3 regions of the Pseudoalteromonas sp. SCSIO 43101 genome follow, and region 2 is predicted to be linked to each of the others. Evidence: predicted binding sites of a transcription regulator. Region 2 holds the regulator's gene; each other region holds the start of a gene.

Region 1 (10,050 bases), 610 kb from region 2:
ACAACCGTTTTATCTTTAAAGATTTCGTCAGTAGTAACGGATTTCCACTGCTCGTCTACACGTGTTGCGAATGTAACGTTTGGTACTTTTTGGCCTTCGATATTGTTTAACATTGTTTTGATTCCTCTTGATTTGTTGAGTGCTATTATGCGGTTTAATTTTTGATAGCTCCAATCGTTTGTTTGTATTAATATGATAGATAAAAGCTATTAAAGGTGCGGTTATGAATTTAAAAGACTTCGAATATGTAAAAGCGGTTGCACAGTACAAGCACTTTAGAAAAGCAGCAGATGCCTGCTATATCAGCCAACCTACGCTAAGCGGGCAAGTTAAAAAGCTTGAACAAGAATTGGGTGTTGTTATTTTTGACCGTTCAACTAAGCAGGTCACAATCACCGCTCAAGGTGAGCAATTACTTAAACAGATCACATTTATTCTTGAGCAAACGCAAGTGCTCAAAGAAATTGCCGCCAGCTCACACGATCCACTAAAAGGTAAAATAAATGTAGGGATTATTCCTACCATCGCACCTTATTTACTGCCAACGCTATTAACATCAATGAAGCAAGCTTTCAGTGAAACCCAATTTTCATTTACTGAAATGCAAACAGCACAAACGCTGCTGGCCCTTGATAATGGAGAGATTGATATTGCAATTGTTGCTGATGTAGCCGGTTTAGCGCCTTATCATGTTTCACCGCTTTATAAAGAAGATTTTTTGGTCGCGGTGTCAGAGCAACACGTATTAGCAGAACACACTGAAATAGCTTTAGCTCAATTACAGGATTGTGATTTATTAATGTTAAACGAAGGGCATTGCTTTAAGGATCAAGCAGAGCAATTTTGTTTTTCAGCAGGGGTCGAGGTGTCAAATCAATATAAAGGGAACAGTATTGAAACCTTACTCGCGCTGGTGGCAATGGATGATGGTGTCACTTTTGTTCCTAAGCTTGCATGTACACCACGTGAAGGAGTGAAGTACTTAGCGATTGCACCAAACCAGCAACGGCAAATTGTTATTACAACACGCAAACATTACCCACACATATCTGGGGTAGAGCAATTAGCTAATTGGCTAAATGCTCACAAGGGATTACAAAGACATTTACTCGCTAGCAGCTAATTCAACAATATCATTAATTTGAATGTTAGGCAGAGGTTGCTGATCAATACTCACGGCAACCGCTGATTGCTGATAAAGCTGAGTCACTTTTACCTGATTAAGTGTCGTGATTTTATGCGGGAGTTTATTACCCTGTGCATCCGTTAGGTAATTATGATGGGCAATATTTAAAACTTGCCCTTGCTCGAGACTATGAGCCTTACCAAGGTTTATAATCAGCCTATCGTTTTCGATATGCAGTATTTTACCTTGCGTGGGCAAACAGGCCATGGCTGCTTGTAAGTCATAGGTTAGAGTTTGGTTTATATCACTAATAGCTTGGCCATAGTCGGTTGCCCAAAATCGGTCACTATAAACATCGATGATCTCAGTCTTTTTATACGGCCAAATGCCTTCAGTTTGGTAGCTTTTTTGCCAAAGTTTTTCGTAAGTTGTGCCATCAAAGAGCACATAATCAACTTTATATGCACGCTTAAAACTGTCATCCTGCCAAAATGCATAGTCGTTATTAATTTTATGGTTGACCGACAAATCACGAATACGACTTAGTAACACATATTGCGAGTTACTTCGGCTAGTGATTTCCTCAAGTAGTGCATTACTATAATCGTATTGCTGAGTGAAAAAGTGATCTACCCTTAGCGGCATGTTGTAATAAGCCGTTGGCTTAGCTGCCATTTGTGTATTGCTTAAGCTATTATATAGGTGTTCGCTTATTGCTTTGTTTACGTCAAAAATTTGGCCCATACGTGCTTGCTCGCGATTGGCAAGTTGGCTTTGTGTAACAGCAATAAATTTAGTGTATTGGTTTGCAGGGCACTCTTCTGCTTGAGCAAAGATGTCTAAGCGAAGCGTAATAGCATAGGTGTCGTTATGACGATCTTCGCTGATTAATTCTATTTTCTGGATTTCACCGTGGCTACTTATTTTCAGCTGATCTTGCGTCAAAACCCCGTCAACTAGAGTCTGTACAGAGCTTACTCGAGCGCCAGAAAACACTAACGCCTGAGTAATGGCATCTTTAATGGCGGCAGATTTGGCTTGGCTAGTATCGCCATTTTTTACAACTGCATGGCCTGTAGATTCAAACCATTGCGCTAAACTATTGTTAGAAAACAAAATTGTAAAAGCTAAGCCAAGGCTTTTTAAGCAGGCTATTGTTTTATTGTTCATGCTGACACCTAGCATTAAAAATATTGAATAACCTAAATGAGCAAGGACTGTACCACAGTGGCATTAAACGTGCATATTTGTAGACAAGAGTTTTAAGCGGAAGCAAATTATGCGAGTACTTCTATTAGGTGGGCTAGTTGCCTGCGCAGCATTAACAGGCTGCAGTAGTATTTTTGATAAACATGTAGAATACACTTACATTGAGCCAGATAGCTACCCGGTGCTAAAAGCTGTGGGTTATGCGCCAATAAGTGCTCAGCCTGGCAGTAATGAATCGCAGCGTACTCTACTTGCGATAAAAGCCTCAAAGCTTGAAGCTTACCGCGAGCTTGCTGAGCAAGTTTACGGGCAAAGAATTTCCGCAGGCACTACAGTGCAAAACAGCATTGCTCATAATGATCAATTACAAAGCCAAGTACAAGGTGTGATCAAAGGTGCACAGGTTATTAAAACCTATGCAGTAGGGGACACCTACGCAACTGAATTACAGCTTGATATGAAGCGAGTGCACGATTTATACATCGGCGAAGTAAAACCGCGCCAAGTGAAAAAAGTAACATATTATTAGGTGCAACTTAGTCTAGTTGTAACCTATTGGCTTGCCGCATAAGTCCAGCAAATTCTGCAAGCATAAAAAAACGCGATAACTTAGTTATCGCGCTTTTTTAATGAAATAGTATTTAGGCTTTCAAGTTGTGAACGATTTTCTTATCGCCTTGAATAACACTGCCGCCTTGGTCGTAGGTCATCGATGATGGCGCACCGATTAAAATATCCTTAAGTTGTTTAACACTCAGCTGTGCTTGATGGGCTGCATGGGCATTAACATCGTTTTTCTTTTTGCAGCTTGATAGTAAAGTGTTAACTTGCTTGATAAGTGAACTCACTTCGTCATCTTGCGAATCATTGTGCGCAACAAGCTTTTGAACTTCTTTATCAATTGTTTGGATTTGTTGTAACAGAGAGATTTTTTGTTGGGCAATACTCTTTAATCCATCGCCACGTTTTGCAGCAATGGCTGTCAATTCATCATCTAACAGCGCAGCAATAGACTCTAAGCACGAAACTTGTTGTGTTAGTTTACTGGCAATTAAATGATTATGATCAGCCATAGACATCAAACTCGAATGCAGCAATGTTCTTTGCTAACTTCTCAGCATCAATTTGGTATTTACCTTCGCTGATTGCTTTTTTCAGCTCAGCTACTTTATTGCTGTCAAAGCCAGATGATTGCTCAGCTTTTTCTTGCAAAGACTTAAGCTGTTTAGCTTGAGGTGTTAAGCTCACAGAATCTGCACTTGCTTTAGGTGCGGCTGACTTTGCAGCAGCTGCATTAGCATTATCTTTTTGTAAATCAAGCTTCTTTTGCTTGGTATTTGTCAACACAGAAGGCTGTTGTTGACCATTATTGACATTGCTTACCATAATTTTGACCTATACATTACCCAACATATGCCTTTATATCGGCGGGCACAGCGGATACTTTAGCATAAATATAAAAAATTAAATATTTACTTGTACAGACTCGACCCCATCCACACGTGCATTTAATACTTTACCTGATTTTTTGTTTTTTACACGTACTAATTCGTCTAACGTGCCATCTTCTAAAGCAATCCCAGTGGTCTTAATTCTTAAACCGCGTAATGAGGCATAAATAGTGACATTATCGCCTTTGCAAACCATACACACCTGACGCATTACAATAGGGCTGCCATCACGCAAGTTACGTTTGCTACGGCTGCCAATAAGTATAGACTCATCTTGTACGTATTGCGTTCTAACAAACTGCTTTGGTTTCATTTCAACACGTAAATGCTCTGGACGGATGACTTCACCACGAGCAAGGTTGGTTGTTACAACAACCACAGGTTCGAGCTCAATTATGCGGACATGGACGTATTGGGTCCAACTATTTAGGTCTTGGCACTTAAGTTGTACAGTTACCTGCCGATTAAAAGGAGGTTCTGTTGGTAACTCTTTGTTTATTGGCGACTCACAAAACCTCTCAGGAATGCGACCATCTAATGGTAAAGCACTTATTTGTGGTTTGGTGTCCAGATCAGGGAGCTGTTCGCTAACAAAATCGATAGCGATTTGTTGAAGTTGCTCGTTATTATAAACTTCTGCCTGCAGTTGTGTTGCAAACAACAGGCTAGTAAGAAAATAAAAAACACTGTATCTTCGGCTTTTTTTTAACAAACTCATATTGTTTCGACTATGCTTATGGTTGAAAACAAGGTATAAATATTTTGCGTCAAAAAACAGACGCTTCGTAACCTTATGTAGCTTTAACACAAAGAAGGCAATTATTGTTCCAGCTCTGATTGTTTATCTTTAGGAGATTGAAATGGCAGGCATTTTAGACTCAGTTAACCAGCGTACTCAGTTGGTTGGGCAAAACCGCCTTGAATTACTATTATTCAAACTCAGAGGGCGACAACGCTTTGGTATCAACGTGTTTAAAGTAAGAGAGGTTTTGCAATGCCCACCACTTACTAACATGCCAAAATCAAATGCGTATATTCGCGGCGTTGCGCACATTCGTGGCCAAACTATCTCTGTTATTGATTTATCGATGGCCGTAGGTGGTCCGGCAATTGAAAATATCAAAGACAGTTTTATCATCATTGCTGAGTACAACCGTTCTGTGCAAGGGTTCTTGGTTGGCGGAGTTGAGCGCATCGTTAATATGAACTGGGAAAAAATAATGCCACCGCCTTCAGGTGCGGGACGTTATTCATACTTAACAGCGGTCACTGAGATTGAAAATGAGTTAGTTGAGATACTTGATGTAGAAAAGATCTTAAACGAAATTTGTCCAGTTAACACTGAAGTGAGTGCTGAAGTGGTTGGTGAGGGTGAAATTCAGCGTGATTTAGGTGAGCGTATTGTCTTTATTGCTGACGATTCAGCGGTAGCTCGAAACCAAGTTAAACGTGCGCTTGAACCGTTAGGTGTACAAACTGAGTTAGCTAAAAACGGCAAAGAAGCATTATTACGTTTACGTGAGATTGCTCAGCTTGATTGTAAAAATGATATTACTGAGCGCGTTGGCTTATTGATATCTGACGTAGAGATGCCGGAAATGGATGGTTATACCTTAACCGCCGAAATTAAAGCAGATCCAAAATTATCACCTCTTCATGTGATCTTGCATACCTCTTTAAGTGGGGTATTTAACCAGGCAATGATTGAAAAAGTAGGTGCCGATGATTTTATTGCAAAATTTAACCCAGATGAATTAGCAACAGCTGTGAAAAAGTGGGTTCATTGTGATTAATTATTTATAGGTGGTATTACTTTGGAAAATAAGCATTTACAACAAAGCGAATACGATCAATTCCGCTCTTTCTTAGAACAACAATGTGGCATCGTGCTTGGTGATAACAAACTTTACTTAGTAAAAAGTCGCCTAGCGCCGCTTATGGCACGTTTTAATGTCGAGTCTTTATCACAGTTGGTAAGTAAAACCTTAAGTCCTCATGAGAGGCAGCTTCGTGCCGCTGTGGTTGATGCGATGACCACCAATGAGACGCTTTGGTTTCGAGACCAATACCCATTTGAGCTATTGAAAACGAAGCTATTCCCTGAACTTAAAGATGTTCGTCGACCATTGAAAATATGGTCAGCGGCAAGTTCATCAGGGCAGGAGCCATACTCTATTGCCATGTCGGTCGCTGAGTTTCAGGCTAAAAACCCTGGCGTATTAAAGATGGGAGCGCAAATAATTGGCACAGACATTTCTAATACCATGCTTGATATGTGTAAGAACGCTGAGTACGACTCGTTAGCCCTTGCTCGTGGTTTGTCGATGGAACGACGTCAGAAGTTCTTTAAGGACAGCGGTAATGGAATGGCTCAGGTTGTTGAACCTATTCGCAAAATGGTGAGCTTTAGACATTTAAACTTACTAGATTCATACGCCTTAATGGGCAAGTTTGACATTATATTTTGTCGTAATGTGTTAATTTACTTCTCACCAGAAGTAAAAGCTAAAATCATTTCGCAATTTGCTCAAGCTTTAAACCCTAAAGGTTATCTATTTTTAGGTGCATCTGAATCAATGGCGGGCCTTAGTGACAGCTTTGATATGGTTCGTTGTAACCCTGGTATTATCTATCAAAAAAAGTAAACTCTCCTTAGCAACCTAGTCCTTAGGTTGCTAAATTTATCTATTTTTCAGTCTGTTATACAAATAAAGCTTACTCCTTATTTTTGGCTTATCTTTTGCATTGTTCACTGCAGAGTCAATTTTTTGGAGATGGTTATGGCTATCAGTTTTGATAAAGCATTTGGAGTTCATCCGCATGCGATGTTGATCCGTTCACAACGCGCTGAGTTATTAGCGACAAATATCGCTAATGCTGATACGCCGGGCTATAAAGCGAAAGACATCGATTTTGCCTCGGCATTAAAAGCGGCAAAAAGCAACCAGCAAGGTTGCAATAGTATGGTAAGAACCGATGCTAAACATATTGCCGGAGGCAGTCGTTTTGTTGGTAATGCAGAAATGTTTCGTACGCCAAATCAAGCAGATACAGGTGATGGTAACTCGGTTGATATACAAATGGAACGAAACTTGTATGTACAGAACTCATTAGAGTATCAGGCAAGCCTGCAATTTATGAGTAGTAAAATTAAAGGCCTTAAAAAAGCCCTCGGTAGTCAAGGAGCTTAATCATGAGTTTGTATAATGTTTTTGATATTTCAGCAACCGGTATGAGCGCGCAAAATGTCCGCTTAAATACTACTGCCAGTAATATCTCGAATGCGAACTCGATTAGTTCTAGCCAAGATCAGACGTATCGAGCGCGCCATCCTGTTTTTGCTGCAGAGTTGACTAAAGCGTCAGCATCACAAAGCAATCCTCAGGGCTCTTCTGTTGGCGTTAAAGTACTAGGCATTGTAGAGAGTGATAAGCCTCTGCAAATTGAATATAACCCAAACCATCCAAGTGCGGATGAAAATGGTTACATCTATAAGCCTAACGTTAATGTTGTAGAAGAAATGGCAAATATGATTTCTGCCTCTCGCTCTTACCAAACAAATGTGCAAGTTGCTGATGCAGCTAAGCAAATGTTAAGTAAAACACTGTTGCTTGGGCAGCGGTAACCGAGGATAAGTTATGAGTAACGACATCAGCAGTGCGTCATCCACGTATTTAGATAATTTACGTTGGCAAGACAATCAAAATAAAACAGAAGAGAAAGATGATACTTTAACGCAAGAAGACTTCTTCTCACTTTTAACACAACAGTTGTCGTTTCAAGACCCAAGCAAGCCAGCTGATAATGATCAAATGATTGCGCAGATGACGAACTTCACTATGGCTGAGGGTATTTCAAACTTAAATGAGAAGTTTGAATCACTGACTGCTTCAATGACATCAAATTCTGCGTTACAGGCTTCTACCCTTGTTGGTAAGCAAGCGTTACTTGAGTCTGACACGATTGATTTTGATGGTGAAAATCTCGCTAAAGGGTCGGTAGTTGCAGAAACTGCCGTTGAGTCTCTAACGTTAAGAATAACAGATTCATCGGGCCAGTTAGTGCGCACGATTGAATTAGGTTCGCAGTCAGCGGGTGCACTTCGTTTTGAATGGGATGGTAAAGATAACGATGGCAATGTACTCCCTGAAGGTGAGTATGACATCAGTGCTGAAGGCTTTGTAAATGGAGACTACAGCAGTATGCCAATGGCGACCTTTAAGAATATTGAAAGTGTCAATATTAATGGCGCCAGCGGCATTATCGTAAATACAAAAGAGGGTGCGGTTAGGCTAACTGATATAGCTGAAATCGCATAAGTAAAAAAGGTTTGGGTTAGCTTAGGCTAAGAGATAGGTTAGAGGTGAGTTATGAGCTTCAATATTGCATTAACAGGCTTAGCAGCCGCGCAAAAAGATTTAGACGTTACAGCAAATAACATTGCTAACGTCAATACCACGGGCTTTAAGGAGTCTCGTGCAGAGTTCGCTGATGTGTACGCATCATCAGTATTTAGTTCTGGTAAAACAAAAAATGGTGACGGTGTAAGAACAACAATGGTGGCACAACAATTCCATCAAGGTTCATTATCTTTCACTAATAACTCACTGGACTTAGCAATTACTGGTGAAGGTTACTTTGCCATGGCAAATGACCTAGGTGCACAAGATTTTACATATACTCGTGCTGGTGCGTTCAAACTTAATAAAGACAACTTTATTGTGGATGCTAGCGGAAACTACTTACAAGGTTTCCCTGTTGATGAAGCAACGGGTGATACAACTTCTGTTAGTTTAAGCACATCTTCTGCGCTACAAATTCCTGATGCATCAGGTTCTCCACGCGCTACGACCAATGTTTATTCGTCGTTTAACTTAGATTCTCGTGCATTAACGCCAGCAGTTACACCATTTGACCCAGAGACAAGTGCGTCGTACAACAGTTCAACATCAACCACGGTGTATGATTCTTTAGGTGAGCCACACATTTTACAGTTCTTCTTTGTTAAAACTGACGCAGCAGTGACTGGTAATGATAATGAATGGCAAGTGTTTGCAACACTTGATGAAAAGCCGTTTGCTGCTAATGGTACTGAGCAAACTGCGTCGCCATATACACCTATTTCAACTTTTCAGTTTGACTCAAGTGGTTTACCACAAAGCACAGATGGGACTGCAAATACGGATGCTACGTTTAATCCATTAACAATACCTTCAGGCGGTATATCTGGTTTACTGTCTAATGGTGCGAGTTTCCCTGATGATGTAAACATTAACTGGCGCGATGAAGCTGGTACAACGAATAAAATACCGACTCAATATGCAAGTAACTTTGAAGTGAAAGCGCTTGAGCAAGATGGTGCGACTGTTGGTCGTCTATCAGGTATCGATATTGGTACCGATGGTAAAATTGTTGCTTCATACAGTAATGGTGATACTTCTTTCCTTGGCCAAGTTGCGATGGTACGTTTTTCGAACTCACAAGGCTTGCAACAAGTAGGTAATACTGCTTGGAAGAAGAGTTTAACATCAGGTGAGCCGATTGCTGGCGAACCAGCTTCAGGTACTTTAGGTTCAATTAACTCATCTGCGCTTGAGCAGTCGAATGTTAACTTAACTAGTGAACTTGTTGATTTGATCAGTGCGCAGCGTAACTTCCAGGCAAATTCACGTGCGCTTGAGGTTAACTCAACACTACAACAAAATATCCTACAGATCCGTTAATTTTAGCGGCTCTAAGCTAAATCCGACACGAAGGCTGCTCCCTCTATTGGCAGCCTTTTTTCATTTTACCGACCTCATTTTTCTTTCCTATTTTAGCGTCAATTTTACTTTGGCACTTTTATTGCATTTCTTAGTTATCGTATTTTTAGTGAGTCAATGTTATGGACAAAATGGTCTACATTGCCATGTCGGGTGCAAAGCAAAGTTTGCGAGGTCTTGAACTCAAGGCCAACAATCTTGCTAATGCTAACACCACTGGCTTTAAAGCTGATTTTGCACAAGCTCGCTCTATGCAAGCCTTCGGTGAAGGTTTGCCATCTAGGGTGTTTGCAATGCAAGAACGCCCTGGATCTAATATGGAATCGGGTGGCTTTGTTGAAACTGGCCGCGAGCTTGATATCGCGATGAGTGACCGTGGTTGGTTGAGTGTACAAGATGCATCAGGCAATGAGGCGTACACCAAAACTGGCACATTAAACATTACTCCAGATGGCGCGTTGATCACTAGCCACGGCCGTCAAGTAATTGGCGAAGGTGGTCC
Region 2 (10,050 bases):
GGCTGAGCAAATACAGCATAGTTGCTTTGTGGTGTATTTGCAGAGATATCGTCGCACTGTGATAAATTTATTAAGAGTTTTGCAACTTAGAAAAGCGAGCGATATAAAAGTAGGATATTTAAAGGGAATTTAAAATATCCTAATTAAGTTTACCGTAAATCTTGAAGGCTTAGCAAATGCTATTCTTGCTCGTGAAAGCGCTGTGCGATTAATTCACCGATTGCAGTTAATGCTGCATCAGCATCAGGGCCTTCACAAACGACTCTAACTTCTTTACCTTGACTGCTTTCAAGTAGCATTAATGCCAATACGCTGTCACCTTCAGCTTCTTTATCGTCTTGATAAAGCGTAATTTTAGCATCAAATTGTAGTGCTAATTGGGCTAAAACAGTGGCTGCGCGAGCATGTAAGCCGAGTTTGTTTTGAATTAAAAAGGTATCTTCAGCGCGCATTATAATAGTGCCTAATTAAATGTCTTGTTCACGGTGGCGAATTTTTACATTGTCATGGCTTTTAGCAAAACTCTCACCAATTGTTTGCGCTAAGTAAACAGAGCGATGTTGGCCACCAGTACAACCAATGGCAATGGTAAGGTAACTTCGGTTGTTACGCTCTAAATGTGGTAGCCATGTTTGTACAAATGTTTGAATTTGCCATGTGAACTTTTGCACTATGCTGTGGCTAGCTAAGTAATCTTTTACTGGTTGATCTAGACCCGTTAGCGGCTTCAAATCAGGTTCCCAGTGTGGGTTAGGTAAAAAACGTGCATCAAATACGTAATCAGCTTCTTTTGGAATACCGTGTTTAAAGCCGAAAGACATAAAAGTGATAATCAGTTTTTTATCCTTTTTACCCAAAATCTTTTCGCGAATTGATTCAGCTAACTGATGAACACTGAGATCTGTGGTATCAATCATAAAATCAGCACGAGTGATCAACACATCGAGTAAGACTTTTTCTTGTTTAATGGCCAGATCAAGTGGCAAAGAATCAATGGATAATGGGTGTAAACGACGAGTCTCTGAAAAGCGTTTTATCAGGGTTTGGTCATCACTGTCTAAGTAAAAAAGTGTTGGATTTGCGAAACCTGGAAGGTACTCAAGAATATCATTAAATTCTTGCTGCTCTTTTGGAAGGTTACGCACATCAATACTGACCGCTATTTTATCGTAGTTATCTGATACGCTACGCACGAGCGAAGGCAGTAAATTGACTGGAATATTATCAACGCAATAATAACCTAAGTCTTCAAGTACTCGTAAAGCGACCGATTTACCTGAGCCTGAGCGACCGCTGATAATGATTAATTCCATTTATGCCTCTGCTGATATAACCTGAAACAGTTGCTGATCGGTAGTAGCACTACGCAGCTGTTTACAAAACTCTTTATCTTTAAGTCTATCAGCAATTGTTGATAAGGTCTTTAGATGAAGCTGAGAGTCACCATCTGGTACGATGAGTGCTACAAAAATGTCAACAGGGCGATTATCAATTGCATCAAAATTGATTGGGGATTCACTCACTATGACAAACGCCTGAGGTTCATCGGCGCCACTCATTCGGCCATGTGGAATAGCAATACCTCGGCCAATACCAGTGCTACCTAGCTTCTCTCGGTTGAGTAAAGCATTTAGGATATCTTGTTGAGATAAATGAGGAAGCTGCTGGTGAGCCAGTTCGCTGATATATTCAAGAATTCTTTTTTTGCTATTAAAAAGGACCGCAGCTTTGCTGCAGTCCTGATTAGTAAGTGAACTTAGTTTCATAATTTAATGTCGAGCTAATTTCTCTTTGTGTTTAATGACTTGGCGATCAAGCTTATCGATCAACGAGTCAATGGCTGCGTACATATCTTGATGTTCTGTAGAAGCGAACAATTCGCCTCCGTTTACATGTAAAGTTGCTTCTGCTTTTTGGCTTAATTTTTCTACATCTAGAATGACATGAACATTATTAATATGGTCAAAATGCCTTTCTAGTTTCGCAAACTTGGTGTTTACATAGTCTCTTAATGAATCAGTGATTTCTACATGACGACCAGTTAAATTTAGTTGCATAAGCATTTTTCCTTCTATGTAAAACGTCTAAATCAAACTCTTACGCTGATTAGACGGAGGTATTGCTAGAGACTCACGATATTTTGCAATTGTACGTCTAGCTACTTTAATTCCTTGCTCAGCCAATATATCTGCAATTTTGCTATCACTCAATGGTTTAGCCGAGTTTTCTGCAGCGACTAACTTCTTGATTAAAGCGCGTATTGCTGTTGAAGAACACTCACCACCATTTTCAGTGCTGACATGGCTTGAGAAGAAATATTTCAACTCAAAAATACCCCTAGGGGTATGCATATATTTTTGCGTTGTTACTCGTGAAATCGTCGATTCATGCATTTCGACCATTTCAGCAACATCATTTAGCACCATCGGCTTCATTGCTTCTGGGCCATGCTCAAAGAAAGCTTGTTGTTGTTGAACGATACAGTTGGTCACTTTTAATAGTGTATCGTTACGGCTTTCTAAGCTCTTAATAAACCACTTTGCTTCTTGTAAGTGAGAGCGAATAAATTGGCTGTCGCTACTTGATTTAACAGAGCGAGACATAGCCGCATATTGGCTGTTCACTCTAATCTTTGGCATACTATCTGGGTTTAACTCAACCACCCAGCGACCTTTTACTTTTTTCACTGATACATCAGGTATGACGTACTCAGACTCTTCGCGTACTATGCTATCCGCAGGCTTAGGGTTTAAGCTGTGAATTAGCGTCATTACTTCTTTAAGCTCATTTTCTTTAAGCTTAGTCTTTTTCATCAAAGTTCGATAGTCGCGACTCGCTAATAATTCGATATGCTCAGATAAAACCATTTTAGTTTCAGCTAAATATGGCGTGTTTGCATCGAATTGGCGAAGTTGAATACACAGGCATTCCTGTAAACTACGCGCCCCAATACCGACAGGATCAAACAATTGAATTCTCTTTAGGACCGCTTCGACTTCATCAAGTTCGATTTCTTCTTCATCACTATTTTGATTAAAGCTCTCGACGATATCTTCACAGCTTACCGTTAAAATACCAGAGTCATCGATAGCCTCAACAATTGCCACAGCAATCGCTTCATCAGTCGGACTAAAGGGAGTTAGCTGTAATTGCCACATAAGGTATTCGTGAAGGGTTTCGGTCGATGCACCTTGATAAATAGATTCATCTTCTGGCATTGGCCCTGATGATGTTGATGGAGCGGCACTCATGTACTCATCCCATGTAACATCCATGGCTAAATCGTCACTTACAGTGTCTTTATTTAGAGCATCACTGCTTTCTTGTTCATATTCGCTAGGTGCTTCGTCTGCAGAAGCGCTGACTTGCACATCGTCAGATTCAGCTTTTTGCTCATTTTTGCCGATGCTTTCTTCGTTGTAATCCGCTTCTTCCACTTCAAGTAAAGGGTTACTATCTAGCGCCTCTTGAATTTCTTGTTGGAGATCCAATGTACTGAGCTGCAACAAACGAATAGCTTGTTGCAGTTGTGGAGTCATTGTAAGTTGCTGGCCCATGCGCAGCTGTAATGATTGCCTCATGTATCCCTAACAATCCTTTTTTTAAGTTATCGATAACTGTGCAAAGACAGTTAAGTTATTATCGATTTATTGTCATTGTTATAAGTCTAGCAGATGCTCTAGTCGGTGGCGTAATGGTTACAGCCTAAATTGCTCGCCTAGATAAACATCGCGTACAGTTTGGTCAGCTAATACGTGCTCAGGTGTGCCTGATGCAATTAGCTCCCCATGAGAAACAATGTAGGCTTTTTCACAAACATCAAGGGTTTCTCGAACATTATGGTCAGTAATTAGTACACCAATACCACGATTTTTTAGGTGCTCAATAATTTTCTTTATATCTAACACTGAAATTGGATCAACACCAGCAAAAGGCTCATCTAAAAGGATAAATTTAGGATTAGCGGCTAATGCGCGAGCAATTTCAACGCGGCGACGTTCACCACCAGATAGCGCCATACCTTGACTATCACGGATGTGTTGGATGCTAAATTCATCTAATAAGCTATTTAGAGTTTCTTCCCGCGTGGTTTTATTTAGATCTTTACGAGTCTCTAAAATAGCCATCAAGTTTTGGTAAACTGTTAACTTTCGAAAAATCGAAGATTCTTGCGGTAGATAACCAATACCCAACCTCGCACGGCTGTGCATTGGCAAAAGGGTAATATCGTTATCATCGATGCTAATTTTACCTTTGTCGCTCGGAACTAGGCCTACAATCATGTAAAAAGTCGTGGTTTTACCAGCACCATTTGGGCCAAGCAAGCCAACAATACTGCCTGCTTCAACTTCCAGACCGACATTTTTAACCACTTGGCGGCCTTTGTAGCTCTTAGCTAAAAGCTCTGCTTTTAATGTGCTCATGGTTGGCCTTTATTGTCTTTTTTATTTTCAACAGGTACTAAAATAGTGTGTACACGATCTGATGAGTTTTCGTCTTTTTCAGCACTGATAAGCTGCTGAGCCATATCATAGGTAATGCTTTTCGCTGTTACTTTTTGACCAGCTTGGGTAACTTCAGCTTCACCGTTTAAGGTTAAGAAGCGTTTCGCAACATCATAACGAACTTCTTCAGCACTGGCGCTCATTACGGAACCATCCGTTTGTTTTTCTTCGAAGTAAGCTGGTTTGCCTGTTGCAATAATTAGCTCTACAGTACCTTCGGTATCACCGCCGTGTGCTTCAAGACGTTCTGCTGTAATACGACGATTACCATGCACGATCTCTACGTTACCTTCAAATATGCCAACGCCATCTTTTAGTTTACCAACTTGGCGATCTGAGCTAATGCTAATTTGTGCGCCAGTTTGCTCGGCAGCGGTGCCGGAAAACGCAATCAATAAGCTTGGGATCAGGAGTAATTTCTTCAGTTTATTGGTCATAGTATATGGTTCGTGTATGGTTAGTTAACTCAACAATTTCGGTTTTTAAATCGGCTTTTAAGCCTTTACCGGTAATCTTTAAATTCGGTCCTGTTAGTGTTACAGGTTGCTTTGAAAACATGGTCATTTTATTAATGTCGACATTAATGTTTTCTGCTTTTATATCTTCGATCATACCGTTATGGGTTAAGTTTTTAGCAACTACATCCCCTTCAAAAATCAGCTGATCATTTTCGTATAAAGTGGCTTCTTTGGCTTTTACTTGCCAAACCTGCTGGTCGCCATAAATAGTAAATACAGGTTGCTCAAAAAAGGTAAACCCTAATTGTTGATACAACTCCATTTTAGCCGCAGCTACTTTATGACTGATTTTTCCTTGCTCGTCATAAGCAGTTTGCTTTAACGCCACCGCAGTGTAATCAGGCGTTGCAATGATCTCGTCTTCACTAGTTATTGTGTCTGCTGATTGATTAAAGTACGGATACCACAACCACACCATGCAACAAACAAAAACAACACTCAGTAAAATACGGGCTATATTCATGCGCTGGTTCCATCGCTAGTTAACGGCTTACCGTTTTCTAACATCAGTAAATCAGTTAATTCACGCACGGCTCCAAAGCCACCTGGTAATAATGTGGTGTAATGAGCCAGCTTTTTAATTAGTGGGTGTGCGTCGTTAACAGCAACAGCAAACCCTACTTTTTCCATTACTGGTAAGTCTGGACCATCATCACCAATATAGGCAATTTGCTCATCAGTTAGCCCCAGTTTATCCTTTAACTCTTGATAAGCAATTAGCTTATCTTCTTGTCCCTGATAAATGTGCTGAACTGTTAGGCTAGTCATTCGCTGCTGAACTATTTGTGAATGGCGGCCAGTAATGACTGCCACTTCAAAACCACTATTTATGAGCGCTTTAATACCAAAGCCATCTTTTGTATTGAATGCTTTAAGTTCTTCGCCATCATTGCCTAAATAAATTCGGCCATCAGAAAAAACACCATCAATATCGCAGATTAGCAATTTTACTTTTTGTGCGCGCTGACTCACATCAGGGCTAAGAGGCTGGTAAAGCTCGGCGAATGTCATTGCTTAAAGAACTCCTGCTTTTAATAGGTCTTGCATATTAAGGGCACCAATAGGCGTATTACTATGATCTACCACAATTAAACCATTGATACGTTTACGTTCCATAATGTTCAATGCCTCAGCTGCAAGCATGTCAGGGCGCGCAGTAGTACATGAACGAGTCATCACTTGACTAATAGCAGTACTATGGATATCAATGCGCTGCTCTAAAATACGGCGTAAATCACCATCGGTGAATAATCCGGCTAACTTTTTGTCTGCACCTATTACCGCAGTCATACCAAGGCCCTTGGCTGACATTTCAATTAACGCATCTTTAATGCTTTGCGTTTCGTTAACGATTGGGGTGGCATCGCCTGCGTGCATAACATCATCTAATGTTAGTAATAAACGTTTACCTAGACTGCCACCAGGATGCGAAAGTGCAAAATCGTCAGCTGTAAAACCACGCGTTTCAAGTAACGCAACGGCTATTGCATCGCCCATAACTAATGTTGCTGTTGTACTAGCAGTTGGTGCTAGGCCTAACGGGCATGCTTCTTTACTTACTTTAATGCAAACATGGACATCAGATAACTTTGCCATGGTTGAATCTGGATTGCCTGTTAGTGAAATCATCTTTGCGCCAATGCGCTTAATAACAGGAATTATGCTTAGTACTTCGCTGGTCTCACCAGAGTTAGAAATACACATCACTACATCATCATGAGTGATCATGCCTAAATCACCGTGGCTTGCTTCACCAGGGTGAACAAAAAATGCGGGTGTACCAGTACTTGCAAGGGTCGCCGCAATTTTATTACCAACGTGGCCTGACTTGCCCATACCGATAACAATGATACGGCCTGTACACTGGAACATTAATTGACAAGCCTTATCGAAATCTTGATTTATATATTGCTCAATTTCTTGTAAGGCTTGTGCTTCAATTTCGAGTACGCGCTTACCTTGCGCGATAAAGCTTTGTTGTGTCATTGATTATCCTATTTGGCTAAAAATATAGCCCTGATATGCAATAAATGCGACTAACAAGAAGCCACCTTCTACTCTATTGATACGACGAGCACCTTTAAAGTTCAATGACATGGCCATCAATACAACGGTTGCTGCAATCATAATAAGTGCATCGCGGTTTGCCGCAGAAGGGTCAATAATTGAAGGGTTGATAATGCCCGCAAGTGGTAATACAGCGAGTAAATTGAAGATATTTGAGCCAACGATATTACCCAGTGCTAAATCGTCTTCGTTTTTTAAAACCCCAGCAATACAGGCTGCTAGCTCAGGTAAGCTGGTACCAATGGCAATGATGGTTAAGCCAATAACGAGATCAGATAAACCAAAATATTTTGCAATATCAACCGCCGACCCAACTAAAAAATGCGAGCTAATAGGTAATAAAATCATGCCGATGACTAACCAAAATACGGCTGATTTTGTGCTCACGTCGTTCGGGACATCTTCACATGCTTCACTGACAAAAGGATCATCTTGGTTTTTCGCGCGCAGTGAGACGATCACTAAGCCACCAATGAATACAGCAAAGGCAACCATCAATGCAATGCCCTCAGTGAATGAAAAATAGTTATCTGAAAACACATACCAAGCTGCTACAGAGATTAACAGTACGAGTGGCATTTCGCGTTTAAGCGTCAAAGATGATACTGAAAGAGGACGCAATAAAGCAGTAACACCAAGTACAAGTAAGATATTGGTGATGTTAGAACCAACCGCATTACCTACTGCAGTATCTGTTTTATCAGCTAGAGCTGCTGATGCTGATACCATCATTTCAGGCGCAGATGAGCCCATAGCTACTACGGTTAAACCAATGATTAGGGTGGGGATCCCCATGTTTTTTGCGAGTGCAGCCGCCCCATAAACAAACCGATCGGCACTCCAAACGAGTGCAGCAAAACCAATAATTAAAATGACAAAAGAAGTCACCATTGTGATACGCCAACATTACTTATACAGATGACTGCAAATAGTAACAAAAGCGAAACTGAAAGTATAAGTAAAAGAATGAGCTGGCAAGCATAAAGCGTGCTGGGCGAGGAATCTAAATTTCAGGTGTGATTAAGTTCTTTGCAGCTAGCTTTAGAATTTATTGATAGGAAATATTACAAAATTTTACGATTTGTTTTTTCCATATTGACTAAAAAACCCTTAAAATGGCAAAACTAGTGAAAAAAGTTATGGAGAGCGACTTGTCGCAATCAATAGTAGAAATCAAGGATGTAACCTTTTCACGGGGCGATAGAATCATATATAAAAATATGAGTTTTAACATTCCGAAAGGCAAGATAACCGCTATCATGGGACCGAGCGGCATTGGTAAAACCACCATGTTACGCTTAATTGGCGGTCAGCTTAAGCCTGATTCTGGTGACATTTTATTTGAAGGCAACAGTATTCCTGGCATGACTCGCAAGGAACTTTATGCTGCCCGTACCAAAATGAGTATGCTGTTCCAAAGCGGTGCCTTATTTACCGATATGTCAGTATTTGACAATATCGCCTTTCCTTTGCGCGAACATACTCAACTTAGCGAAGATTTAATTCGTCTTGTCGTTTTAATGAAATTACAAGCCGTCGGTTTACGTGGTGCACAAGATTTAATGCCGTCTGAGCTTTCTGGTGGTATGGCTCGCCGTGCAGCCCTTGCGCGTTCTATTGCTCTGGACCCTGAACTGATTATGTACGATGAACCTTTTGCTGGCCAAGACCCTATCTCAATGGGGGTGTTAGTAAAGCTAATTAAATCACTTAATGAGGTGTTAGGTTTATCATCACTTATAGTAACTCATGATGTGACTGAGGTTTTGAGCATTGCTGATCACGTTATCATCATCGCTGATCAGGGGGTGATAGGAGAAGGTTCACCTGAACAAATGCAAAATCATCAATCTGAGCTAGTGCAGCAGTTTTTAAACGGCTTGTCTGATGGGCCTGTGCCGTTCCATTATCCAGCTCCTGCTTATGATAAAGAGTTATTGGGAGTGCACAATGCTTGATCTATTTCAGAAGTTAGGTCACAAAACGCTAGGCCGGTTTGCTGCTCTTGGTCGTTCAACACAAATGTTGTTTGGCGCATTAGTGAATATGCCTAACTTCAAAAAAGGCACGCCTTTACTTGTTCGCCAATTATATATGGTGGGCTCGCAATCTCTTTTAATCATCATGGTATCAGGCCTATTCATCGGGATGGTGCTCGCTCTGCAGGGTTATACCGTTCTAGTAGGTTATGGTGCAGAAGATAGCTTAGGGCCTTTAGTGGCATTAAGTTTGTTACGCGAATTAGGTCCCGTAGTAACAGCGTTACTGTTTGCAGGGCGGGCGGGTAGTGCGCTTACTGCTGAAATAGGTTTAATGAAAGCCACTGAGCAATTATCAAGTCTAGAAATGATGGCAATCGACCCACTTAAGCGTATTATTGCGCCGCGTTTTTGGGCTGGTTTTATTAGTATGCCATTGCTTGCGCTGATTTTTTCGGCAGTTGCTATTATTGGTGCTCACTTAGTTGGTGTTGATTGGCTAGGTGTTGACTCGGGTAGCTTCTGGTCAATTATGCAAGCACAAGTGTCGTTCCAACAAGATATTGTTAACGGCATAATTAAAAGTTTTGTATTCGCCATGATTGTGACTTGGATCGCTCTTTACAAAGGCTATGACTGTGTTCCGACTTCTGAAGGTATCAGTAAAGCGACAACAGAGACCGTAGTGCACTCGTCACTGGCAGTATTAGGTTTTGACTTTATTTTAACCGCGGTAATGTTTACCAGCTAATTAGGGTATAAAGATGAATTCACGGAAATTAGAAATTTTAGTTGGCTTTTTTGTAGCCCTTGGTATCGCTGCATTTGCATTACTAGCATTGAAAGTTGCCAATGCTGGTATTAGTGGTAGCGGTGAAACTTACCAACTAAATGCAAAGTTTGAAAACATTGGCTCTTTAAAGGCCAGAGCACCTATTAAAGTAGGTGGTGTTGTTGTTGGTCGAGTTGAGTCTATTTTCA
Region 3 (10,050 bases), 630 kb from region 2:
AAGTGAATGCCCGCCTTGATGTAGTATCAAATGAGGGAACAGCGGCAGGCGGTGTTATATCGGGTACTGTGTATGTCAAAAAACAAGCTGATTTTGATAAGTTTCATCAAGCGAATTACGACTTGAACCCGACGGCATTGCCTGCAGATAATACATTTCAAGTCGAACTTGTTGCGGGTGTTAACCCTGGTGATCCAGATACTTATATTATTAATGACGGCTATGGTAATCCAATCACCCCAGCTGTCACTGGTGAATTTACAGGGAAGCCTATTGAATATGCAGGCATGGAGTTTAAGCTTGAAGGCACTGCACCAGGGACATTCGAGTTCGAGTTAGAGGCTCCACATAAAGAAAATGTACTCAATACTATGCAAAACTTAATCACCAGTTTAAATAGTAGTTTAGCAGGTGATGAGCTTAATGATGCACTGGCAGACGGCTTAGACCAATTACAAAGCGCCAGCGAACAAGTGGTATTTACACAAGCAAGCCTAGGTGCTCGAATGAATTTGGTTGAAAGTGTCACAGATTCAAATAGCGCGATAGATATTAATAATAAATCGAGTAAATCAAACTTGGTTGAAGTTGATATGGCTGAAGCAATTAGTGACTTAACAAGACATGAAACCGCATTACAGGCTTCGCAAGCAACCTTTGGTCGTTTAGCAAATTTAACGCTTTTTGATTATTTATAATTAAATTCATACGGTAAAAGTTTGCCTTTCTATCAGGCCAGTGGCAAAAAATTGTCACTGGCCTTTTTATTTCTTATATTTACAAAATATAATATTTAAAACTTATTTAAAAACAATGTGTTAATTTTTTTCTTTGAGCTGGCACATTTCCTGCTTTTAAGCTTTGCAAAGCGCGTGGTTCCTCACAAGTTCATTGGACCACACTCTGTTTAAACCTAGGAGATGGTAAAATGGCATTAACAGTCAATACTAATGTGTCGTCATTAAACGCACAACGTAACTTAGCAAAATCAGGTGAAGGCTTAGCCACCTCAATGGAGCGCCTAGCATCGGGAATGCGTATTAATAGCGCTAAAGATGACGCAGCAGGCATGCAAATTAGCACGCGTTTAACCTCACAAATTAGTGGTTTAGCGGTAGCGCAACGTAACGCCAACGATGGTATTTCAATGGCGCAAACCGCTGAGGGGGCATTGCAGTCATCTACCGATATTTTACAACGTATGCGAGAGCTATCGCTACAGTCGGCGAATGGCTCTAACTCAAAGGAAGACCGCGAAGCGCTGCAAAAAGAAGTGACCGCCTTGCAAACTGAGTTGACCCGTATAGCCGATACGACCACTTTTGGTGGGCAAAAATTATTAAATGGTGACTACGGCACGCAACAGTTTCAAGTAGGTTCAGACAGCAATCAAACCATTGGCGTAACCTTAAACTCTGCAGCCGCTGAAGATATAGGTCTAAGAGGTAAAGGGTTTAGTTTGGCTGCAATTGACGGGTTTTCAGGTGCCAGTGAAACAGCTAAAACATTTGCATCTACGGATTCATTAAGTGTAACTGCCGGTGGGCAAACTAACACAATTGATTTAACCACAGGTATGAGCGCGGCAGATTTAGCTGGGCAATTCAATAGTACCGAAGGGGTGTTTGGTGTTGGCGCAACCACACAAGTTGCGGTGGGTGGATTTGGAGTTTCAAATACAACTGCTACAGATGTTGTTAAACTTAACGTTGCAGGTGTAGAAATTTCAGCAACGGCTGCAGCAACGGGTGATGGTACAGTTGCAGCATTGAACACCGCAATTGACCCCGCAACAACAGAGGCACTTGCTGCTAAAGGTATTACTGCTTCGGTTGTAAATAATACTGGTGATGCCGGTGATGATTTATTGGTGTTTACTAACGATAGTGGCGAAAACATTGATGTAACAATGGAAATTCAAGGTGGTGCTACTGATGGGTTAAGTGGTACTGTATCTGCTTACGATGGCAATGCAGTGATTGCTGGTGGTGTAACAGTAACTGCTGCAGCAGACACAACTGAAAACAAAGCATCAACAATTACTGGGCGTTTAGATGTTTCTAATGCAGTATTGGATTCTGACTTTTCTACATTAAGCGTTACTGGTACGGGCACTTTAAATGGTGCAACAACAACCAACGCTACGCTTGATACGACGACTAGTCTTAGCTCAGTAGCAACCATTGATATTTCAACCGCGGGTGGATCGCAGTCGGCAATCGATGTGATTGATGCAGCACTACAGCAAATTGGTAATGAACGTGCTGAACTCGGTGCTACGCAAAACCGTTTTAGCCAAACAATTAGTAACTTGGCAAATGTACAAGAAAATGCATCAGCCTCACGTAGCCGTATTATGGATACCGATTACGCCACAGAAACAGCACACATGACCAAAAACCAAATATTGCAACAAGCGGGCACCTCAATCTTGTCGCAGGCGAATCAAATACCACAAGCTGCAATTAGCTTACTAGGTGGTTAGTTTTTTGTTTTACTAATGCTGGTTTATACAAACGCACTTTAGCTTAAAGTGCGTTTTTTGTTTTTGGAAGTTAGAGGCGATAAATAAGGGGGTTGTAAGTTATTATAAAATAAAGGATTGTAAAATTATTAAATTATTTTTAAAAAAAGCTAAAGTTAAATAAATCTCTGCCGTTAAATTAATTAGTACAGGGCTTGAGCAGATAATTGTGAAAGCGCTTGGTTAAATTAAACAGTAATATTACGAAAGTAATTAGGAGTTATATTATGGCTATTTCAGTAAATACCAATGTATCGTCACTCAACGCCCAACGTAACTTAGCAAAATCGGGTGAAGGTTTGGCCACCTCAATGGAGCGCTTAGCGTCGGGGATGCGTATTAACAGTGCCAAAGATGACGCAGCAGGCATGCAAATTAGCACGCGTTTAACCTCACAAATTAGTGGTTTAGGTGTAGCCCAGCGTAATGCTAACGATGGTATTTCAATGGCGCAAACCGCAGAGGGCGCATTGCAGTCATCTACCGATATTTTACAACGTATGCGTGAGCTGGCACTACAGTCAGCAAATGGCTCTAACTCAAAGGAAGACCGCGAAGCGCTGCAAAAAGAAGTGACCGCCTTGCAAACTGAGTTGACCCGTATAGCCGATACGACCACTTTTGGTGGGCAAAAATTATTAAATGGTGACTACGGCACGCAACAGTTTCAAGTAGGTTCAGACAGCAATCAAACCATTGGCGTAACCTTAAACTCTGCAGCCGCTGAAGATATAGGTCTAAGAGGTAAAGGGTTTAGTTTGGCTGCAATTGACGGGTTTTCAGGTGCCAGTGAAACAGCTAAAACATTTGCATCTACGGATTCATTAAGTGTAACTGCCGGTGGGCAAACTAACACAATTGATTTAACCACAGGTATGAGCGCGGCAGATTTAGCTGGGCAATTCAATAGTACCGAAGGGGTGTTTGGTGTTGGCGCAACCACACAAGTTGCGGTGGGTGGATTTGGAGTTTCAAATACAACTGCTACAGATGTTGTTAAACTTAACGTTGCAGGTGTAGAAATTTCAGCAACGGCTGCAGCAACGGGTGATGGTACAGTTGCAGCATTGAACACCGCAATTGACCCCGCAACAACAGAGGCACTTGCTGCTAAAGGTATTACTGCTTCGGTTGTAAATAATACTGGTGATGCCGGTGATGATTTATTGGTGTTTACTAACGATAGTGGCGAAAACATTGATGTAACAATGGAAATTCAAGGTGGTGCTACTGATGGGTTAAGTGGTACTGTATCTGCTTACGATGGCAATGCAGTGATTGCTGGTGGTGTAACAGTAACTGCTGCAGCAGACACAACTGAAAACAAAGCATCAACAATTACTGGGCGTTTAGATGTTTCTAATGCAGTATTGGATTCTGACTTTTCTACATTAAGCGTTACTGGTACGGGCACTTTAAATGGTGCAACAACAACCAACGCTACGCTTGATACGACGACTAGTCTTACGTCAATTGCTGATTTAGATATTTCATCTGCAGGTGGTTCACAATCGGCAATCGACGTGATTGATGCAGCACTACGACAAATTGGTAATGAGCGTGCTGAACTCGGTGCTACCCAAAACCGTTTTAGTCAAACAATTAGTAATTTGGCGAATATTCAAGAAAATGCATCGGCATCACGGAGCCGTATTCAAGATACTGATTACGCCACAGAAACAGCGCAAATGACCAAGAACCAAATACTGCAACAAGCGGGTACGTCTATCTTGTCACAAGCAAATCAGTTACCGCAAGCGGCACTTAGCTTATTAGGTTAATAAGTCAAGCAAATAGCGTATAGGTTTGCTAGCTAATACTTAAAGTCAGTATTAGTATTAAAAGGAGGTGGCTTTGGCTACCTCCTTTTGTGGTTTAAGGGTATAAATTAAGCTATTGTTAGTCTGAAAAGCACACAGTTTAGGAGGCGTTATGAATACCATTACTTCAAACGCAGAAGTTACAATAACATCAACACCGTTAGCTGGTGAAGATAAGCAAGTAGGGCAGTCTGGAGCGGCATTGACTCAACGTAGTGTTGATGACGTAAATAAAATGGATGAACAAGGCTCTCAAAACCAGTTAAATAATCAATATTCACAGCAAAGCTCTGAGGGTAATGGTTCACAAAATCAACAGCTTGAGCGTGAGCAGCTTGAAAAGGTGGCGCAGCAATTGCAAGAGTTTATGGGAGAGATGAACCGTAGCCTGCAATTTCAAGTTGATGAAAACTCTGGGCGTGATGTAATTAAAATACTTGATAAAACCAGTGGTGAGTTAATTAAGCAGTATCCTTCAGAAGAAGTACTAAGTTTAGTGTCTAAGCTTTCTGAATCTGCCGGTATTTTAATTGATCAAACTGTTTAGCGGTACTTGCTACACGTATATTTAGTTAGCTTATTTTAAGGTGTTTAAAGAGGTGAAGTATGTCTATTACGTTTAATGGTTTAGGTTCAGGCTTAGCAGTATCAGATATTGTTGATGCGTTAGTTAATGCTGAGCGCACCCCTTTTACTTCACGTTTAAATAATAAAGAAGCAACCCTAACGACAGATATTTCAGCTGCAGGTGCACTAAAATCTGCACTTGAAAAATTACAAACGTCAATGGGAGCACTAGGCGAAGTTGATAACTACCAAAAGCGCAGTATTTCTGGTAGTGATGACTTTGTAACCCTAAGTTCTGACAAAGATGCGGAGCCTGGTGGTTACAATGTAAAAGTAAACAACCTTGCGACTGAACATAAATTGATGTCAAGTGCATTTGCAGAAGATGCCGCAGTTGGTGAAGGGACGTTAACTATAGCGTCAGGTGAGAATAGTTTTGATATTGATGTGTCAGATACTGCAACCTTATCTGAAATTCGTGATGCGATTAACGATAGTAAAGACAACGACAGTGTAACAGCAACGATTATCACCGGCGATAATGGCCAGCATTTAGTTTTATCAGCTAAAAACAGTGGTGTTGAAAACGCAATAAAAGTTACAGCAACTGATGCAGATGGCAATAATACAGACGCAGCAGGTTTATCGGCTCTAGCCTATGACACCGATTCAGGGGTAACAAACATTAGTGAAGTGATTGCTGCAACAGATGCTTCTATCACCATAGATGGTAATTTAACAGTTACAAGCAGTGATAACGAGTTTGCAAATGTTATTGATGGTGTAACGATTACCGCTAAAAAAGCACATGGCACTGATGACGACGATAGCACCCTTAAAATTACAGAAAATAATAATAATATTAAAGCCGGTTTAAATAGCTTTATAGAAAGTTATAACGAATTACTTGAGCTTAGCAATAACTTGGGTAAATCAGGCGAAGACGGCGCTGGTGTGATGGCTGGTGACTCTATGCTTCGCGGGGTAATGTCAAAACTCCGTCAGCAATTAACCAGTGAAGTAACCCTTAGTGATGGCAGTAGTTTGTCGCTATCAAAACTTGGGGTTGAAGTAGACCGTTACGGTAAGTTAAGCCTAGACACTGAACGACTAAACGAACAAGTAGAAGCCGATGTAGACCTAGTACAGGAGTTCTTTATAGGTGAAAATGAAGACGAGGGTGGTTTTGCACAATCTTTTGATGAGCTAATGAGTTTTTATACAGATTCAGATGGTATTGTACAAAACAGAATCGACAGTAAACAGACTCAGTTAGATGGCTTAGATGATGAGCGCATTGATTTTGCAAGAAAAATGGAGTCGTTAGAGTCTCGTTTATATGCACAGTACAATAGCATGGATTTACTTGTAGCCCAAATGAACTCAACCAGTAGCTATGTACAAGCGCAGCTTGATAACATGCCTGGCGTAGTTAAAAAGAGCGATTAATTTATTCCTTTCATTGTTTGAGCGCCAGATTATCGGCGCTTTTTTTGCCTCAATTGTAGTCGCGCAATTTATATCGATTACAGTTATATAACTAAGCTAAATATATAAAGTAAGAATGTGAAAGCAACTAAACGCTAATTAGCGTTTAGTTGCTTTATATTTAGAAATAGCTTTGTGTGATTTACGCTGGTTGATGAGCTCAGCCTGAGTTTTGTCTCTGGCGTTTTTAAGTTTTGCTGTAGCGGTTAAAATTTTGACTTGTATAGCTAATAACTCTTTTTCTTGAGGTGGTGTTTCACTCCTACACCAATGCTTCAACTCTTGGTCAATAGCTATTAACGTTCGGCTTGCCAGCTCAATCTCTGTTTTATCTATGTGCTCTGACAATGCAATGAGTAATGCATCTAGAGCGATATAATTCGGCATTATTGCTCAGCTTTAGGTATGCGCTCTTCGAGCGGAATAGAATCCCACCCTTCTTTTATTTCTTTAACGATACGAATAACATCGTCTACTGCTGCAATATCGTTGTTTACATTTGCTTTAGTTAACCTGCGTTGGCAAAAATCGTACAGCGATAGTAAGTTGCTTGATATATCCCCGCCATGCTCAAAATTGAGTGCATCTTGTAGCGCACCAAATAATAAAATGCAGCTAGAAATATTTTCACCTTTTTTTTCAAATTCTTTACGCTCAATAAAGCCTTTAGTCGCTGCTAAACGTCCGATAATGTTGCTGAAAATCAAATTGATCTGCTCATAAGGAGACATTTCATTAATGTTGCTAACGCTAACTTGACTGTACTTTTTTATCGATATGTGTGCCATGAGAAAATCCTATATTAAAAACACCGATTCATAAAAATAGATAAGCAATATTAATGCCATTGATGTTATCTTTCTTTGAGCATTTCTATAGAGATTATAGCAACGAGTATAGAATATTTTAAAACTCAAACAAGCTAAATTTTTAAGTTGGTTCTTTAGTATTAAAATTTAGTGCTAAGTGACTATTTTTTGGCGTTGATGTCAATAAATTGCCGCTTAGCGCTTGCATCCCTCCTAAACTCGCTTACAATTTAGAAATTAACTAACCTCGTGGTAACTGTGGTTCGCCAATAATGATCTTAATTTTAGACAATAATAATAATCGTGCGATAGGTTTACATGCAGCACTTACCTTCATTGGTGAAACTGCACAATTAGTTGATGAGACTTCGTTACAGTCTTTTTGTGAAAAACATCAACAGCAAGAATGCATGGTCATTCTTGGTGCTTTACAGCAGCTAAATCACGAGGCTGTGATCAAACAGTTTCCTGCCATTCCGTTTTTATTAATTGGTGAAACACTCAAACCGTTACTAAGCATTGCTAATGTCGTTGGTTTAATTTGTGAGCCGTTTAACCATGACGTAACTACTCAGCTATTGCATGATTGTCAGCAATATCAGCGCATGCTACCGGGTGACCATAAACAAGCTAAATCCAATAAGTCATTTGATGGTTTAGTCGGTGAAACCGAAGCTGTAAAAGATGTGCGCTTTTTAATTGAGCAAGTAGCAAAAACCGATGCAAATGTGTTGATCTTAGGTGAGTCAGGCACAGGTAAAGAAGTTGTTGCACGTAACGTTCATTTACTCTCTAAACGCAATACCGGACCATTTGTGCCGGTAAACTGTGGTGCTATCCCTGGCGAGCTTCTAGAAAGTGAGCTATTTGGCCATGAAAAGGGTGCTTTTACGGGCGCTATTTCTGCACGAAAAGGGCGCTTTGAATTAGCGCAAGGCGGCACGCTGTTTTTAGATGAAATTGGTGATATGCCTTTGCAAATGCAGGTTAAACTACTACGTGTGTTGCAAGAGCGTAGCTATGAGCGAGTAGGGGGTACTAAGCCTATTCAAGCTGACGTACGAATTATTGCTGCAACTCACCGTAACCTTGAAGAAATGATTGAAAAGGGCGACTTCCGTGAAGACCTTTTTTATCGCTTAAACGTGTTTCCAATTGAAAACCCTTCGCTAAGTGAGCGTGCTGACGATATTCCTCTACTTTTAAAAGAGTTAATGCGTCGTGTTAACGAGCAAAGTGGCACAACGGCCAAATTTACTGAGCGTGCGATTCAAAGCTTAAAAGAGCATGCGTGGCCGGGGAATATTCGTGAGCTTGCTAATTTAGTTGAGCGTATGGTGATCATGTTTCCTGATAAAGTGGTTGATGTGCCAGACCTTCCAGCTAAATATCGTTATATCGAAGTTGAGGCTTATGAGCCTGAGTACCCTGAAGAGTTGATGGAGCGAGATGCGTTCAACGATATTTTCAGCACTGGCTTTAGTGATTATGATGATGAAGAACCTGATGTACCAGCAACAACGGTTGACTCAGGTTTACTCCCTGATGAAGGCATTGAGTTGAAAGAGTATCTTGCTGAGCTAGAAATCAGCTTAATCAGCCAAGCATTAGAGCGCTACGATTATGTTGTTGCACGTGCAGCAGAAATTTTAGGTGTTCGCCGCACCACACTGGTCGAAAAAATGAAGAAATATAACCTAACGCGCGACTAAGCCGCGTTAGGTGACTTCCTCGATTTTATCTATTCGTACTCACTGATTATCTCAGCCTTTCTAAAGCAATCATTGCTATGATCATTTACCATGCCGCAGGCTTGCATATGCGCATACACAGTGGTTGGACCTAAAAACTTAAAGCCGCGCTTTTTTAAATCTTTGGCAAATGCTGTTGAGGCTTCAGTAATAGCCGGATAGTCTTCTAATTTATCAAGGTTGTTTACCAAAGGCTTGCCATCGACAAACTGCCATTGGTAGTTTGAGAAGCTGCCAAACTCTTTTTGAATTTCAATAAAACGTTGTGCGTTATTGATAGTCGCAGCTATTTTGGCGCGATTACGAATAATGCCTTCAAACTGCATTAACCGTTCGACGTCGTCTTCGGTCATTTGGGCAACCTCTTCAACTACAAAGTTTTTGAAGGCACTGCGATAGCCATCACGCTTTTTAAGTATGGTATACCAACTCAGTCCCGCTTGTGCTGACTCTAAGGTTATAAACTCAAATAAACGGTGATCATCATATAATGGCACCCCCCATTCTTGGTCATGATAGGCCACATAATCTTCTTTGCTGGTATCGAGCCATGGGCAACGACAATGGTGTTCTTTTTGCATTATTCCCTCGCGATTGTCATTTTTTTGTCAGTGTTGTTTTTGTCTTTAATTTATTGAAATAAAACAAAAATAAATTTGGTACGAATTGTGCATTCAGCTAGGTAGACACGATTTTTTGAGTATTGATTATGGCCTTAGCAAATGTCCTAAAACCACAATTTATCACAGCCAAACAATATAACCCATGCTTACTACAAGAAGAGTATGTGGGTGAGTTGAGCGAGTTGCGCCAACAAGCCAGCTGGTTGGGTCATTTGGTGGATACTATGCCCGCAGGTGTAGTTGTTTTAGATGGCCGAGGTATGATCGCGAAAGCAAATCAAATTGCCATTGATATGCTAGGTGAGCCCCTTGAAGGTGAAAAGTGGTTTAGCGTTATTCAACGTTCATTTCGACCACAACAAGATGATGGGCATGAAGTATCACTCAAAGATGGTCGTTTAATTAAGCTTGATATTACTGCGCTTGCCCCAGAGCCAGGACAGTTAATTTTAATGACAGATTTAACTG

Evidence for each region. The regulator sigma-54, encoded in region 2, starts transcription at its own class of promoters, with help from an activator protein. The targets are predictions, from matches to a motif close to GTTGGCACGNNNNTNGNNT.
Region 1: flgB (flagellar basal body rod protein FlgB) is a predicted target of sigma-54. The motif match lies at 6,514-6,532, and genes of this name have one in related genera.
Region 3: fliS (flagellar export chaperone FliS) is a predicted target of sigma-54. The motif match lies at 7,230-7,248, and genes of this name have one in related genera.

What each region holds. Positions count from the first base shown of each region.
Region 1 is NZ_CP072673.1:1,040,001-1,050,050, forward strand. Features, by position in the region: gene J8Z25_RS04915 (glutathione peroxidase) at 1-113, opposite strand, end outside; gene J8Z25_RS04920 (LysR substrate-binding domain-containing protein) at 224-1,123, shown strand; gene J8Z25_RS04925 (flagellar assembly protein FlgT) at 1,106-2,296, opposite strand; gene J8Z25_RS04930 (LPP20 family lipoprotein) at 2,406-2,864, shown strand; gene flgN (flagellar protein FlgN) at 2,977-3,408, opposite strand; gene flgM (flagellar biosynthesis anti-sigma factor FlgM) at 3,401-3,721, opposite strand; gene flgA (flagellar basal body P-ring formation chaperone FlgA) at 3,800-4,504, opposite strand; gene J8Z25_RS04950 (chemotaxis protein) at 4,647-5,579, shown strand; gene J8Z25_RS04955 (CheR family methyltransferase) at 5,601-6,431, shown strand; gene flgB (flagellar basal body rod protein FlgB) at 6,567-6,977, shown strand; gene flgC (flagellar basal body rod protein FlgC) at 6,980-7,411, shown strand; gene J8Z25_RS04970 (flagellar hook assembly protein FlgD) at 7,425-8,105, shown strand; gene flgE (flagellar hook protein FlgE) at 8,157-9,509, shown strand; gene J8Z25_RS04980 (flagellar basal body rod protein FlgF) at 9,671-10,050, shown strand, end outside.
Region 2 is NZ_CP072673.1:429,346-439,395, forward strand. Features, by position in the region: gene J8Z25_RS02075 (HPr family phosphocarrier protein) at 180-452, opposite strand; gene rapZ (RNase adapter RapZ) at 468-1,313, opposite strand; gene ptsN (PTS IIA-like nitrogen regulatory protein PtsN) at 1,314-1,766, opposite strand; gene hpf (ribosome hibernation promoting factor) at 1,770-2,057, opposite strand; gene J8Z25_RS02095 (RNA polymerase factor sigma-54) at 2,085-3,581, opposite strand; gene lptB (LPS export ABC transporter ATP-binding protein) at 3,699-4,424, opposite strand; gene lptA (lipopolysaccharide transport periplasmic protein LptA) at 4,421-4,942, opposite strand; gene lptC (LPS export ABC transporter periplasmic protein LptC) at 4,932-5,486, opposite strand; gene kdsC (3-deoxy-manno-octulosonate-8-phosphatase KdsC) at 5,483-6,034, opposite strand; gene J8Z25_RS02120 (KpsF/GutQ family sugar-phosphate isomerase) at 6,038-7,009, opposite strand; gene J8Z25_RS02125 (calcium/sodium antiporter) at 7,013-7,981, opposite strand; gene J8Z25_RS02130 (ATP-binding cassette domain-containing protein) at 8,230-9,048, shown strand; gene mlaE (lipid asymmetry maintenance ABC transporter permease subunit MlaE) at 9,041-9,820, shown strand; gene mlaD (outer membrane lipid asymmetry maintenance protein MlaD) at 9,834-10,050, shown strand, end outside.
Region 3 is NZ_CP072673.1:1,056,822-1,066,871, forward strand. Features, by position in the region: gene flgL (flagellar hook-associated protein FlgL) at 1-698, shown strand, start outside; gene J8Z25_RS20775 (flagellin) at 929-2,485, shown strand; gene J8Z25_RS20780 (flagellin) at 2,752-4,305, shown strand; gene J8Z25_RS05035 (flagellar protein FlaG) at 4,457-4,891, shown strand; gene fliD (flagellar filament capping protein FliD) at 4,951-6,360, shown strand; gene J8Z25_RS05045 (hypothetical protein) at 6,499-6,786, opposite strand; gene fliS (flagellar export chaperone FliS) at 6,786-7,187, opposite strand; gene J8Z25_RS05055 (sigma-54 dependent transcriptional regulator) at 7,481-8,920, shown strand; gene J8Z25_RS05060 (DNA-3-methyladenine glycosylase I) at 8,950-9,540, opposite strand; gene J8Z25_RS05065 (sensor histidine kinase) at 9,669-10,050, shown strand, end outside.